Regions from separate parts of the Streptomyces cinnamoneus genome, predicted to be linked through region 2. Evidence: riboswitches for the same ligand, from Rfam matches in the RefSeq annotation. Region 2 holds a riboswitch; the other holds the start of a gene.
What was found. Region 2 has a riboswitch for glycine ahead of gcvT (glycine cleavage system aminomethyltransferase GcvT). Riboswitches for the same ligand answer to the same signal wherever they lie in the genome.
Positions count from the first base shown of each region.

Region 1: linked by a shared signal. The riboswitch ahead of gcvP (aminomethyl-transferring glycine dehydrogenase) and the one ahead of gcvT (glycine cleavage system aminomethyltransferase GcvT) in region 2 are both predicted to bind glycine.

Region 1 is NZ_PKFQ01000001.1:1,080,217-1,087,519, forward strand. It holds gene CYQ11_RS04205 (glutamate-cysteine ligase family protein) at 1-649, opposite strand, end outside; gene CYQ11_RS04210 (hypothetical protein) at 1,128-1,715, shown strand; gene CYQ11_RS04215 (DUF5999 family protein) at 2,023-2,229, shown strand; gene gcvP (aminomethyl-transferring glycine dehydrogenase) at 2,328-5,213, opposite strand; glycine riboswitch at 5,403-5,512, opposite strand; partial or broken gene CYQ11_RS30160 (PRC-barrel domain-containing protein) at 5,694-6,005, shown strand; gene CYQ11_RS04230 (DNA polymerase IV) at 5,987-7,303, opposite strand, start outside.
Region 2 is NZ_PKFQ01000001.1:4,929,708-4,937,010, forward strand. It holds gene CYQ11_RS22185 (L-serine ammonia-lyase) at 1-255, opposite strand, end outside; gene glyA (serine hydroxymethyltransferase) at 384-1,646, opposite strand; gene gcvH (glycine cleavage system protein GcvH) at 1,689-2,066, opposite strand; gene gcvT (glycine cleavage system aminomethyltransferase GcvT) at 2,154-3,272, opposite strand; glycine riboswitch at 3,433-3,530, opposite strand; gene CYQ11_RS22205 (AAA family ATPase) at 3,705-4,361, shown strand; gene CYQ11_RS22210 (enhanced serine sensitivity protein SseB) at 4,491-5,294, shown strand; gene CYQ11_RS22215 (enhanced serine sensitivity protein SseB C-terminal domain-containing protein) at 5,410-6,201, shown strand; gene CYQ11_RS22220 (ABC transporter permease) at 6,579-7,303, shown strand, end outside.

The DNA of each region.
Region 1 (7,303 bases), 3.8 Mb from region 2:
CTATCTGCGCCGCGGCTATCGCCTGGGCGGCGTTCCAGACCGCGGCGAACCGTCCGGGGGTGACCTGGAGGTGCAGCTGGACGGAGGTGCAGGCGGCCTCGGGGGCGATGGAGCGGGCGGTGCAGGTGAGCCGTTCGACGCCGGCGATGTCGATGGTGAATTCCTCGCCCCGCGCGGCGACGACCTGGTCGTTGAGCAGGAAGTACCGGTCGGCCACGGAGAGGTTCGCGGAGACGAGGTGGTCGGGCGTGAGGGTCGGGAGAATGCCGATCATCATGATTCCCGAATCGACTTCCATCGCCCTCCGGTCGGCGTAGGAGAGCCCCGTGCGCAACTCCTCGGCCAGCTGGTCGAGAACCCTTCCCGACAAGCGGTGGGGGACAATGTTCACTTCCAGGTTGAACTGCCCGAGTTCGGTCTGGAAATCCCCGCTGGCAATGCGCTTCAGCACCTCCGCATTCGCCATGCTCGGCATGCCGTCGGAGCCCGCCAGATTCAGCTCGATCTCCAGCCCCATGAGGTTCCGCGGCCGGTCGAACCGCTTCTCCGCCAGCAGCCTCGCCAGCCCTTCCAGGCACTGCCGGAGCTTGTCCCGGTGGCGCTGCCGGTCGGCGAGGTCGAACCCCCGGGCCACGACCTTCTCACCCATTCAAGCGCCCCTCCTCATGCCGGTCCGCCCGTGGCGCCGGCGCCTCGGTCACGGTCGATGATGCCCAGGCGACGCGATCCATAACGCCTCGCGCCGACCGCGTACCCGGTAGGCTCTACCCCGAGCACTCCGGCACATTCCGTCGGCATAGCGGTGACCCCCGGGTGCGGCTCAATGCGCTGGTGATAAACACCGACGAGATTCGGCCTACCGGTTCCGGACCAGACTCCGAGGTCGGACGCGCGAGCAGGTCGCAAAATATCCGAAATCACCCGGGGAACGGGCCCTGATTTCCCCTTGCCGGAAATACCCGCGACAGCTAGCCGAAACATTGCGTGAACACCTGTCGTATAAACTCCGGAATGAGGCAGAGAGTAGGCGTCCTGGAGTCGGTCCGGCCCCCCTCTGACCCCGCACGCGACAGCGTCGTCCGCACTGCCCCAGCTCAACGTGTCTCCGAAGCGAGAGGCGACCCGCCATGCCCCTGCATGTTCCCCCTGCCCCCGCGCCTGCCCTCCGCTGCGTCCGCACGGCCCTCGGTTCCCCCACCGCCGTCCGTGAGGCCCGCACCCCGTCGCTGAAGTCCGCCCAGGGCCCCCTCAGCCCCGAACTCCCGTTGCCCGTCCACGTCCTGGAGCGCGTGACGCCCCGCGGCGGCACGCCCCGCACCCGCCTCGCCGGCTGGCGCTTCCTCATCAAGGGAGGCGAGCGTGCGGTGGCCGCCGGGGAGGCGGTGCCGACCCCGGACGGCTGGGCGTTCTCCCACTTCTTCGAGGGGCCGTACCTGGTCTCCACGGAGCTGGCCCTGCGTCAGGCCGAGGCGCTGACCACCCCTTACCAGCCACGCCTGTTGTCCGTCCCCGAGCTGTACATGCTCACCCTCTGGCTGCACGCGGACATCACGGCCGGCGCCTCGTCGGAGCTGTTCGCCCCCGGCGACCTGCTGGTGCCGCTCGCCCCCGCACCGCCGGGGATCGCCGCGCACCGCCCGCACCGCGTCACCGACCTGCTGCCCGTGCTCACCCTCCGGCTCGCCCCCGCACCGCCGCTCAAGGCGTCGGCCTGACGAAGCCGGACGCCACAGCGCCCCGCCCTCCCCGGACCGGGAGCCGCGGGGCGCTCGGCTGTCCACCCTCACTCCCCCGGGCTAGCCCGCTCAGGCCATGCCCAACCACCCGAAGAGACCGGCTCGTTGGAAGCAACCGCCCGCACGGGTGACGCGTCATCCTCCTGTGAGGAGCGTCACCAGGAAATGCCTGCGGAATGACGTCCGTGGGGCAACACTGGGACGGAAGACACTCACAACGGGGGGCGGCATGACCACCGCATCGAGCCGCAGGACAGCGACCGCATCAGAGCGAAAGATCCCTTCCATGTGCCAGCACCAGCCCATGTGCCCGTCAGCCGAATCCGCCGACCGGGAGGCCGCCCATCTGGTGGCCACCTACCCGGAGCAGGGGTGGAGCCTGCTGTGCAACGGCGTCCTCTGCTTCGAGGACACCGGTGAGCTGCTGCCGGACGGGCAGATCATCGCCCCGCACCGGGCGCTCGGCACCGACCACGTGGTGACGGCTGCCTAGCGCAGCCTCTACCCACCGCGCCCGCACATGACACATCACCGAACGTAGAGGGGCCGGCCCGGCGAGAACGCCGCACCGGCCCCGTCCCGTGTGAGGGATCAGCCCTCGTACTCCTCCAGCGGCGGGCAGGAGCAGACGAGGTTGCGGTCACCGAAGGCGCCGTCGACACGGCGCACCGGCGGCCAGTACTTGTCGGCCGCCGACACCCCGGCCGGGAAGACGGCCTCTTCACGGGTGTAGGGGTGCTCCCACGCACCGGCGACCGAGGCCGCGGTGTGCGGGGCGTTGCGCAGCGGGTTGTCGTCCTTGTCCCACTCGCCCGAGCCGACCTTCTCGATCTCGGCGCGAATGGCGATCATGGCCTCGCAGAAACGATCCAGCTCCGCGAGGTCCTCGCTCTCGGTCGGCTCGATCATCAGCGTGCCGGCGACGGGGAACGACATGGTGGGCGCGTGGAACCCGTAGTCGATGAGCCGCTTGGCGACGTCGTCCACGCTCACCCCGGTCGCCTTGGTCAGCGGCCGCAGGTCCACGATGCACTCGTGCGCCACCAGCCCGTTGGGGCCGGTGTAGAGCACCGGGTAGTGCGGCTCCAGGCGCTTGGCGATGTAGTTGGCGCCGAGCACCGCGACCTGGGTGGCCCGCTTGAGCCCCTCGCCGCCCATCAGCCGGACGTACGCCCAGGAGATCGGCAGGATGCCCGCGGAGCCCCAGGGCGCGGCCGAGATCGGGCCCACGCCCGTCGCCGGGCCCGCGCCGGGCTGGAGCGGGTGGTTGGGCAGGTACGGGGCGAGGTGCGCGCGGACGGCGACCGGACCGACGCCGGGGCCGCCGCCGCCGTGCGGGATGCAGAAGGTCTTGTGCAGGTTCAGGTGCGAGACGTCGCCGCCGAACTTGCCGGGCCTGGCCACGCCGACCAGCGCGTTGAGGTTGGCGCCGTCCACGTAGACCTGGCCGCCCGCCTCGTGCACCGCCGCGCAGATGTCGGCGACGTGCTCCTCGAAGACGCCGTGCGTCGACGGGTAGGTGATCATCAGCACGGACAGCTCGTCGCGGTACTGCTCGATCTTGGCGCGCAGGTCCTCGACGTCGACCTCGCCGTCGTCGGCCGTCTTCACCACGACGACCTTCATGCCGGCCATGACCGCGCTGGCCGCGTTGGTGCCGTGGGCCGACGAGGGGATGAGGCAGACGGTGCGCTGCTCGTCGCCGTTGGCGCGGTGGTAGGCACGGACGGCCAGCAGGCCGGCCAGCTCGCCCTGCGAACCGGCGTTGGGCTGCAAGGACACCTCGTCGTAGCCGGTGACCTCCGCGAGCCGCTCCGCGAGCTCGGTGATGAGCGTCAGATAGCCCTCGGCCTGGTCGGCCGGCGCGAACGGGTGCAGGGCCCCGAACTCGGGCCAGGTGACCGGCTCCATCTCGGTGGTGGCGTTCAGCTTCATCGTGCAGGAGCCGAGCGGGATCATGCCCCGGTCGAGGGCGTAGTCGCGGTCGGCGAGGCGCCGGAGGTACCGCAGCATCGCGGTCTCGGAGCGGTGCTGGTGGAAGACCGGGTGGGTGAGGTAGTCGTCGCTGCGCAGCAGGCCCTCGGGCAGCGCATCGGCCGCCGACGCGTCGAGCGCCTCGACGTCGGCCTCGACGCCGAACGCCGACCAGACCGACGCCAGGTGGGCGCGGGTGGTGGTCTCGTCGCAGGAGATGCCGACGTGGTCGGCGTCGGTCAGGCGCAGGTTGACGCCGTCCTCGCGGGCGGCCGCGACGACCTCGGCGGCCCGGCCGGGCACGCGTGCGGTGACGGTGTCGAAGTAGGCGTCGTGCACGATCTCGACACCGCCCGCGCGCAGGCCCTCGGCGAGCAGGGTGGCGTAACGGTGGGTGCGGCGCGCGATCCCGGCCAGACCGTCGGGGCCGTGGTAGACGGCGTACATGCCGGCCATGACGGCGAGCAGCACCTGGGCCGTACAGATGTTGCTGGTGGCCTTCTCGCGGCGGATGTGCTGCTCGCGGGTCTGCAGGGCCAGGCGGTAGGCCTTGTCGCCGTCGGCGTCGACGGAGACGCCGACCAGACGGCCGGGCAGGCTGCGGGCGAACTTCTCGCGCACGGCCATGTAGCCGGCGTGGGGGCCGCCGAAGCCCATGGGCACGCCGAAGCGCTGGGTGGTGCCGACCGCGATGTCCGCGCCCAGCTCGCCGGGCGGGGTGAGCAGCGTCAGCGCGAGGAGGTCGGCGGCGACGGTGACGACCGCCCCCAGCTCGTGCGCACGCTCGATGACCGGGCGCAGGTCGCGCACGGCCCCGGAGGCGCCGGGGTACTGGAGCAGCACGCCGAAGACGCCGCGGTCCGCGACCTCGTCGGGGATGCCCGCGGAGAGGTCGGCGACGACGACCTCGACGCCGGTGGGCTCGGCGCGCGTCTCGATGACGGCGACGGTCTGCGGCAGGGCGTCGGCGTCGACGAGGAAGACCCCGTCCTTGACCTTGCCGACGCGTCGGGACAGCGCCATGGCCTCGGCCGCGGCGGTGCCCTCGTCGAGCAGCGAGGCGCCCGAGGTGGGCAGCCCGGTCAGGTCGGCGACGACGGTCTGGAAGTTGAGGAGCGCCTCGAGGCGGCCCTGGGAGATCTCGGGCTGGTACGGCGTGTAGGCCGTGTACCAGGCGGGGTTCTCCATGACGTTGCGCAGGATGACCGGCGGGGTGAACGTGCCGTGGTAGCCGAGCCCGATCATGGGGGTGAGGACCTGGTTGCGGTCCGCGAGGGCGCGCAGCTCGGCGAGGACCTCGGCCTCGGTGCGGGCGTCGGGCAGCTGGAGCGCCTCGGCGCTCTTGATGACGTCCGGCACGGCGGCGGCGGTGAGGTCGTCGAGCGAGCCGAAGCCGACCTGGGCGAGCATCTTGGCCCTGGCTTCGCCATCGGGTCCTATGTGGCGGTCCTCGAAGGGCGTGCCACGCTCCAGGTCGGAGAGGGAGCTGCGGTGGGCTGTCATCTGCGGAGGCCTCCTGGTCGTTACGACCTGCGAGGGGTACCACGGCGCGGGTACCCGGACGGCCTCCCCCTCTGTCATCTCAACCTGAGAGCTTCACCGGGCCATGCGTCTGACCCGGCTTTCACCGTCGGTGAGGAGGAGCGCTCGGCGTGGTGCCTGACCGGGGCCCGTCCTGCTTTCCAGAGTGACCTCGTCCGTGCGGTACCGGGTGCCTGAGAGATTCCGGGGAGGATTTGCTCCTTCGGCGCCTCCACGCCGCCCTGCGGGGGCTTCGAGGAGGACTCTCCCGCACGGGGTCTGCGGCCAATCGCCAGCCTACCAGCGCGGCTTTCCGGGCGGATCTCCCGAGTGGCCGGTTCCTGCTTTGTGCCTTTTCGTGGTTGTCATGAGGGCCCCCGGGGTGCCGCCGGGGCTTCGCGGCGGGTGTGTCCCCGGTGCCGGGCCGGGCAGGCGCGACGTGTGCGACGCAAAGGAGGAACCGTGCAGACCGACATCGATCCCCGGAGCCTGATCGGGCGCAAGGCCTTCGACCGGGACGGCGCCAAGATCGGCACGGTGGACGAGGTGTACCTCGACGACGCGACCGGGGAGCCGGAGTGGGCGGCCGTGCGCACGGGCTTCTTCGGCCGGGACGCCTTCGTCCCGCTGGAGCCGAGCCGGGTCGAGGACGAGGGTCTGCGCGTCCCCTACGAACGGGCGCTGATCAAGGAGGCGCCGGGCTTCGGGGTGGGCCGCCACCTCTCACCGGCGCAGGAGCTCCAGCTCTACCACCACTACGGTCTTCGTCTGCCGGGGTCCACCGGATCCGGGGACGGCGAGCCCTCCGGCGAGGGCACGGGGTCCGCTCCCGGGGCCGGCTCCGGCGCGGGCCCGGGCTCCCCGGGCTCCCCGGGCTGAGCCTCCCCGGACCGCTCCCGCCCGGGCCCGGCGGGCGGCCGCACCAGCGGAAGCGGCTCGCCCGGCTCCAGCGCCGGGTCGTCGACGGCGAAGGTCCGCACCCGCCCCGGCGGCGACCAGGGCTGTTCGAAGCGGACGGTGACCCTGCCGACGCCGCTGCCCTGGACCCACCCCGTGCCGTGCTCGGCGTGCCGCACGTCCAGGCCCGGCAGCCAGCGCCGCGGCCGCGGGGCCGTGTCGGTCCCCTCGGCCGGCTCTTCGCTCTCCTTCGGCCCGGCGGCCTCCGCCGCCTGTGTCGCCTCGCTCGCGGCCTGGGCGAACAGGTCCTCCTGGGTGTAGTCGGCGAGCCCCGAGACGCCGACGCCCAGCAGCCGCACGCCCGCCGTGGTGTCCACCCCGTCGAGCAGCCGGGCGGCGGCCTCGCGCACCACCGTGGGGTCGTCGGTCGGGCCGCGCAGCGTCTCCGAGCGGGTCAGCGTCGAGAAGTCGTAGCGCCGCACCTTGATGACGACCGTGCGCCCGGAACGGCCGGCCTCGCGCAGCCGCCGCACGCACCGGTCGGCGAGGCGGGCGAGTTCCAGCTGCACCCGCAGCCGGTCGGTGAGGTCCTCCTCGAAGGTGTCCTCCACGGACACGGACTTGGCGTCGCGCTCGGCGACGACGGGACGGTCGTCCCGCCCGGTGGCCAGGGCGTAGAGGCCGGCGCCGTGGGCCCTGCCGAGCAGTCGGACCAGCTCGTCCTCCCCCGCCTCCGCCGTGTCGGCGACGGTGAGGATGCCGGCCCGCCGCAACGTTTCAGCGGTCGCGGGGCCGACTCCCGGGATGGCCCGCGCGGGCATCGGGCCGAGGACCTCCAGCTCGGTGCCCGGCTCGATGACCACGAGCCCGTCGGGCTTGGCCTGCTCGGAGGCGATCTTCGCGAGCATCTTGGATCCGGCCAGTCCCACGGATCCGGTGAGTCCGGTGGCCGTGCGGATGTCGCGCCGCAGCCGCTCCCCCACCGCCCGCGCGGCCTCCGTCGACGGCTCCACGCCCCCGGCTTCGAGGTCCACGAACGCCTCGTCGAGGCTCAGCGGCTCGACCAGCGGGGACAGCTCGCCCAGCAGCCCCATGACGGCGTCGCTCACCTGCCGGTAGAGGCTGAACCGCGGGGTGAGGTAAGCCGCGTTGGGACACAGCCGGCGGGCCTGGGC
Region 2 (7,303 bases):
GTCGGCGACCTCGACGTCGACGGTGCGGGGCGAGTGGCCCTCCAGGCCCAGCAGCACGGCCTTCGGCGTGCCGTGGCCGTGGCCGGTGGCGCCCAGCGAGCCGAAGAGCTCGGCGCGCACGGAGGCGGTGTGGGCCAGCAGGCCCTCGTTCTTGAGCCGGCCCACGAACATGCGGGCGGCGCGCATCGGGCCGACCGTGTGGGAGCTGGACGGGCCTATGCCGATCGAGAAGAGATCGAAAACGGAGATGGCCACGGTGGCTGCTCCCTACTTGTCGGTATTACGGGTCTTACGGGGGGTGCTCTGACGCGGTACGGGGCGCCCGGCTCACCTTCCAGTGTGCAGGGCGCCCCGTACCGCGGGATGAATCCGGTGCTGCGGTGCTACTTCAGACCGGGGTACAGCGGGTGCTTCGCCGCCAGGGCGGTGACGCGGCCGCGCAGCGCCTCGGCGTCGAAGCCCGGCTTGAGGGCCTCGGCGATGATGTCGGCGACCTCGCGGAAGTCCTCCGTCTGGAAGCCCCGCGTCGCCAGCGCCGGCGTGCCGATCCGCAGACCCGAGGTGATCATCGGGGGCCGCGGGTCGTTGGGGATGGCGTTGCGGTTGACCGTGATCCCGACCTCGTGGAGGCGGTCCTCGGCCTGCTGGCCGTCCAGCTCGGAGTTGCGCAGGTCCACGAGGACCAGGTGCACGTCCGTGCCGCCGGAGAGGACGGAGACGCCCGCCTCGGCCACGTCCGGCTGCACCAGGCGCTCGGCCAGGATCTTCGCGCCCTCCAGCGTACGCTGCTGGCGCTCCTTGAACTCCTCGCTCGCCGCGACCTTGAAGCTGACGGCCTTGGCGGCGATCACGTGCTCCAGCGGGCCACCCTGCTGACCGGGGAAGACGGCGGAGTTGATCTTCTTGGCCAGGTCGGCGGTGGAGAGGATCACACCGCCGCGCGGACCGCCCAGGGTCTTGTGCGTGGTGGTGGTGACGACGTGCGCGTGCGGCACCGGGGAGGGGTGCAGCCCGGCGGCGACCAGGCCCGCGAAGTGGGCCATGTCGACCATCAGGTACGCGCCGACCTCGTCGGCGATCCGGCGGAAGGCCGCGAAGTCCAGCTGGCGCGGGTAGGCGGACCAGCCGGCCACGATCAGCTTCGGGCGGTGCTCCTTGGCGAGGCGCTCGACCTCCTCCATGTCCACCCGGTTGGTCTGCTCGTCGACGTGGTAGGCGACCACGTTGTAGAGCTTGCCCGAGAAGTTGATCTTCATGCCGTGGGTCAGGTGCCCGCCGTGCGCGAGGTTCAGGCCCAGGATGGTGTCGCCCGGGTTGAGCAGGGCGAACATGGCGGCGGCGTTGGCCTGCGCGCCGGAGTGCGGCTGGACGTTCGCGGCCTCGGCGCCGAAGAGCGCCTTGATGCGGTCGATCGCGATCTGCTCGACGACGTCGACGTGCTCGCAGCCGCCGTAGTAGCGGCGGCCCGGGTAGCCCTCGGCGTACTTGTTGGTGAGGACCGAGCCCTGGGCCTCCATGACGGCGACCGGAGCGAAGTTCTCCGACGCGATCATCTCGAGGGTGGACTGCTGGCGGTGGAGTTCGGCGTCGACGGCGGCGGCGACGTCGGGGTCGAGCTCATGGAGGGAGCTGTTCAGAAGCGACATGAGTTCTTCCTGGACTTCCTGACGGGAGGGAAGCGGGCGGGGTCAGCCGGCGAAGGCGGTGTACTCGTCGGCGGTCAGCAGCTCCGCCGGCTCGTCCGTGATCTTCACCTTGAACAGCCAGCCGCCCTCGAAGGGGGCGGTGTTCACCAGCGCCGGGTCGTCCACGACGTCCTGGTTGGCCTCGACGACCTCGCCGGTCACCGGGGCGTACAGGTCGCTGACCGACTTGGTGGACTCCAGCTCGCCACAGGTCTCGCCCGCGGTGACCGTGTCACCGACGGCCGGGAGCTGGGCGTAGACGACGTCACCGAGCGCGTTCGCCGCGAACTCGGTGATGCCGACCGTCGCCACACCGTTCTCGTCGGTGGCCGACAGCCACTCGTGCTCCTTGGTGTAGCGCAGCTGCTGGGGGTTGCTCATGGCTAGATTCTCCTGTACGCGCGAGGGTGCTTGTGCAACGGGTCTTGACAGGTGGGATGAGGGGGACTCAGTGATCCTGTCGGTGGATCAGCGTTCCCGCTTGTAGAAGGGCAGCGCGACGACCTCGTACGGCTCGTGGGTGCCGCGGATGTCCACGCATACCCCTTCCGTCCCCGCCGTGGCGTGCGCCGCGTCGACGTAGGCGATCGCGATCGGCTTACCGAGTGTGGGGGAGGGGGCGCCGGAGGTGACCTCGCCCACGACCGTTCCGTCGGCGGTCACCACGGGGTAGCCGGCGCGCGGCACCCGGCGGCCGGCCGCGATCAGCCCGACGAGCTTGCGCGGCGGGGCGCTCGCGGCCCGCTCGGCCGCGGCCGTCAGTGCCTCGCGGCCGACGAAGTCGCCCGCCTTGTCGAACTTCACGACCCGGCCCAGACCCGCGTCGAACGGCGTGGTGGCCGTGGTCAGCTCGTGCCCGTACAGCGGCATGCCCGCCTCCAGGCGCAGCGTGTCGCGGCAGGAGAGCCCGCAGGGGACGAGACCGGCGTCGGCGCCCGCCTCGGTCAGCGCCTGCCACAGCTTCTCCGCGTCCGAGGGCGCGACAAAGAGCTCGAAGCCGTCCTCGCCGGTGTAGCCGGTGCGGGCGATCAGCGCGGACACGCCGGCGACGGTGCCCGGCAGGCCCGCGTAGTACTTCAGGCCGTCCAGGTCGGCGTCCGTGACGGACTTCAGGATGCCGGGGGAGGCCGGGCCCTGCACGGCGATCAGCGCGTAGTTCTCGCGGTCGTCCCGGACCACCGCGTCGAAGCCCGCCGCGCGCTCGGTGAGCGCGTCCAGCACCACCTGGGCGTTGGAGGCGTTGGCCACGACCATGTACTCCTGCTCGCCGAGGCGGTAGACGATCAGGTCGTCCAGGATGCCGCCGCCGGCCTCGCAGATCATGGTGTAGCGGGCGCGGCCGACGGCCAGCGCGGACAGGTCGCCCACGAGGGCGTGGTCGAGCGCCCGGCCGGCCCCGGGGCCCGTCAGGGTGATCTCGCCCATGTGGGACAGGTCGAACAGGCCCGCGCGGGTGCGCACCGCGAGGTGTTCGTCGCGCTCGCTGCCGTAGCGCAGGGGCATGTCCCAGCCCGCGAAGTCGGTCATGGTGGCGCCCAGCGCGCGGTGCGTGGCGTCGAGGGCGGTACGGCGGGGGGCTTCGGTCATGGTCAGGCTCCCGGGCAATGAGTCGCGGAGGACTACCTGGACAGGCGGCCTCCCCATCTGTCATCGGAACCTGAGAGGTTCACCGGGAGTCCTCGACGGTGACGAGGGCCCGGCTTGCACCTTGGGTGGGACCGCACGGCGGTCCGCTTTTCAGATCTGCCTCACCCGCGCGGTACGGGGCCTGAGAGATTCAAGGGAGGAACTTGCTCCTTCGGCGCCCTGCGCACGACGGCGCCGGGACTCTCCCGCGCGGATTCGAGCGGCCGGTATGCAGTTGGTCGTGCGGTGCCAATGCCGTTGGCGCGGACATCATTGCACGTACGGGCGTGCGACGGACCGCCCACCGCCCCATCAATTGGATTACCTTTCCTTTACGTCTCGTGGGTAAGGGGCAGTGGACGGACGGGGGAGTGAGGCGATCAGGTGGGTACGGTGCCTACAGACGTGGAGGGGCAGGCGGCGGACCCATGGCGGGGCCCGGCCGGGCCCGCGGCACCCGGGCGCGTGATCGACCTCCGGGGCGAGCGGGCGGCGCCGGTGGAGCTGCGGTACGCCCTCGGCGACCTGCTGGTCGTCTCGGGCCTGCCCGGCAGCGGCAAGTCCACGCTGATCCGCCGGGCGGTGGCCGCCCTGGACGGCCGGGGCACCCCGATCGTGTGCGTCGACTCCCAGGACTCCCGCGACCGCTTCGAGCGCCGCACGCCCCCGTGGCTGCCGTACGGCCTCTACCGCCCGCTGGTCCGCCTCGTCCACTTCGCGGCCCTGCGCCGGGCGCTGCGCTCGGGCGCCAGCGTCGTCGTCCACGACTGCGGGCAGCGCGGCTGGGTCCGCCGCTGGCTCGTGCGCGACGCGCGGCGCCGGGGCGCCGCGGTGCACGTCCTGCTCCTCGCGGTGGACGCGGGCACGGCGCTCGCCGGGCAGGCGGCGCGCGGCCGGACCGTCCCGCCGCGGGTCTTCGCGCGCCACCGCCGGGCGATGGGCGCGCTCGTCGGACGGGTGACGGCCGGGCGTGTCCCGCCGGGGGTCAGCTCGGCCGCCCTGCTCGACCGCGCCTCGGCGCGGGCGGTGCGGGTGATCGCCTTCGGGTAGGCCCGGCTCCCCGGTCCGCCGCCGGGCGGCGGGTCCGCGGGAGGGATCCGACGGGGCCCACCCCCGACAACGCGCGTGCGCAGCCGTTAAGGTGCGGGTGCGGCTTTGACGAGACGGCGGTTGGACGAGATGAGCATCCCCGAGCACCCAGGGCACTACGGCGCACCCCAGGCCACGGACGTGGCGGCCCCCACCCTTCCGTCCACGTGGCCCGCCAACGAACTCGAAGGCGTGCTCGCGGCCTCCCTGGGCGTCCCCGGCGCCGGAGCCCGCATCGTCGAGGTCCTCGGCCGCAGCAGCCTGTGGATCCCGCTGCCGGCCGGCGGCGGCCCCGACAGCCCTGACCTCGACCTGCCCACCGTCGAGCTGGACGGCGCCGCGTACGTACCGGTGTTCAGCTCCGAGGCGGAGTTCCTGCGCGTCGTGGGCGACCGGATGCCCTTCGCCGTCGCCCCCGCCGTCGAGTTCGCCCGCGGCCTGCCCCCGCAGGTGGGCATCGCGGTCAACCCGGACGGAACGGTCGCCGTGCCGCTGCCGCCGCCCGCTGTGGCCGAGCTGTGCCGCGCCGGCCGCACGGCCCTGGACGGGGACGCGACGGGCGGCCGGGTGCGGCTCTTCGAGCCGGACTGGCAGCAGGAGCCGACCGCCTTCCTGGCCGCCGCCGGCCTGGAGTTCGCGGCCCTGCCCGGCGTCCGCACCGGGCGCCGCGCGCTCGCCAGCGTGGAGGGCGCCGATCCGGCGCTGTTCGTCGGCGTGGAGCTGGACCTGCCCGATCCGGCCGCCCGGACCGCCGCCGTGGAGGCCGTCGGCCGGGCGCTGGGCGCGGTGCCCGTGCCCTGGCCCGTCCAACTGGTCTTCCTCGACGTCGCGCAGGACCCCGTCGGTGACTGGATCCGCGACCGGGTGCGGCCGTTCTACGACCGTGACCTGTGACTGCCCCGGTGCCCGCCGCCGCGGGCTCGTAAGCTGGTTGGATGACCGTACGGGGTGAGCGGGCCCGCCCCGGTGCGGACGACGTCGAGACGGCCGAGAGAAAAGGCGGACCCAGGTGAGCGCGGGCGCGGAGAGCGGCCTGGAGCAAGTGCTGCGCCAAGTGGCGCCCGGCCGGTACGACAGCTACGAGGCGCTGCTGCGCGCCCTGGCCGAGGGCCGGGTCTGGATGCTGCTGTGGCACGGTCAGGCGGGCTCCCCCGATGCCCAGTACGGGAACATGGAGGTCGACGGGCTGGGCTACGCCCCCTGTGTGACCTCCGCCCAGGAGCTGGCCGCCAGCGGCTGGAACCGCGCCCACGAGGTGGTTTCCGGTCGTTCCGTCGCCGCCTCGCTCTACCCGGACCGCTGGGGCCTGTGGCTCAACCCGCACGCGCCCGGCGGCGGCGTCGGCATCCCCTGGCTCGACCTGCGCCGCATCACCGCCGGCCTGGACCGGCTGCCCGCCGGGCCGCTGCGCCTGAGCGAACCGGCCGTGGACATTCCGCAGTTCTACGCCCTCCTCGGGCAGAACGCCCACCGCACGTCCGTGGTCCGGTCGTTGCGCCGGGCCTGGGTGCAGCCCACGCTGGGCAGCCCCTACCTGGCGGTCGGGCTCGACCTGTACGACACCTCCCCGGCGGCCGTGGAAGCCGTGCGGCTGATGATGCAGCAGTCGGTCGGTGTGGTGCCGGAGGGGCTGCCGGTGTCCACGGTCTCGATGGCCGACGAGTACGACCCCGTGGCGATGTGGATGCGGGCCAACGCGCGTCCGTTCTTCGACCGCGACGCCTACGGCGGCTCCGCGCCCGCGCCGACCGGGGGCTACGGCTATCCGCCCCAGCAGGGCTGGCAGGCCGGGGCGTACTGAGCCGGGCATACCTTCCCACCGGCCACCGGTCCGTTCACGGATCGCGACTGTCCGTATAACGGAATCCCTCTCCGTACATCACGGTTGCGCATACATTGCCGGTGGGGTCTGGCGGGTGATCGCGGAGGCGATGAAGACTCCCGCCCACAAGGACTCTCGGTCCTGTGTACGGCCAGCTCCACGTGTACGACATCCCTGCTCCACGTGTACGAATGCCCCGCCTGCACAATCCGCAACACCCGCTCCGTGTGCACTTCCCGCACCACGCACGACGCACCACTCCACGCACCAAGCGCACCAGTGATGTGAACCGGCCGCCTTCTCGTGGCGGCGGGCGTTGGGCCGGTCCCCGCCGGCCGAGAGGGGTCCACCAGACGATGACGGCACCACTGCACGATACGGGCGCGGCCGAGACCGCGGCGGTCGACGTCGCCGCCGGCGTCCCGGCGAAGGCCATCGAGGGCCGCTCCCCCTGGCGCATCGCCTGGGTCCGGCTGAGGCGCGACAAGGTGGCCCTCGGCGGCGGGGTCGTCGTCCTGCTGCTGGTCCTGGTCGCGGTGTTCGCACCGGTGATCGTGGGACTGCTGGGTCATCCGCCGAACGATTACCACGAGGACCAGATCGACGCCCTCTTCGGCACCCCGAAGGGCTCCTGGGGCGGCATCAACTCGGACTTCCTCTTCGGAGTCGAGCCGGTCAACGGGCGTGACGTCTTCAGCCGCGTCGTCTACGGGGCCCGGGTCTCGCTGCTCGTGGCCTTCCTCTCGGCCGTCGTCGCCGTGGTGATCGGCACGGCGGTCGGCATCGTCGCCGGCTACTTCGGCGGCTGGATCGACGCGGTCGTCAGCCGGGTGATGGACCTGCTGCTCGCCTTCCCCCAGCTGCTGTTCATCCTCGCGCTGATCTCGGTGGTGCCCAACTCGCTGTGGGGCCTCAGCGGTTCGGGCGTACGCATGGCCGTGCTGATCGCGGTCATCGGCTTCTTCGGCTGGCCGTACGTGGGGCGCATCGTGCGGGGCCAGACGCTCTCGCTCAGAGAGCGCGAGTACGTGGAGGCGGCGCGCAGCCTGGGCGCGGGCCGGTTCTACATCCTCTTCCGGGA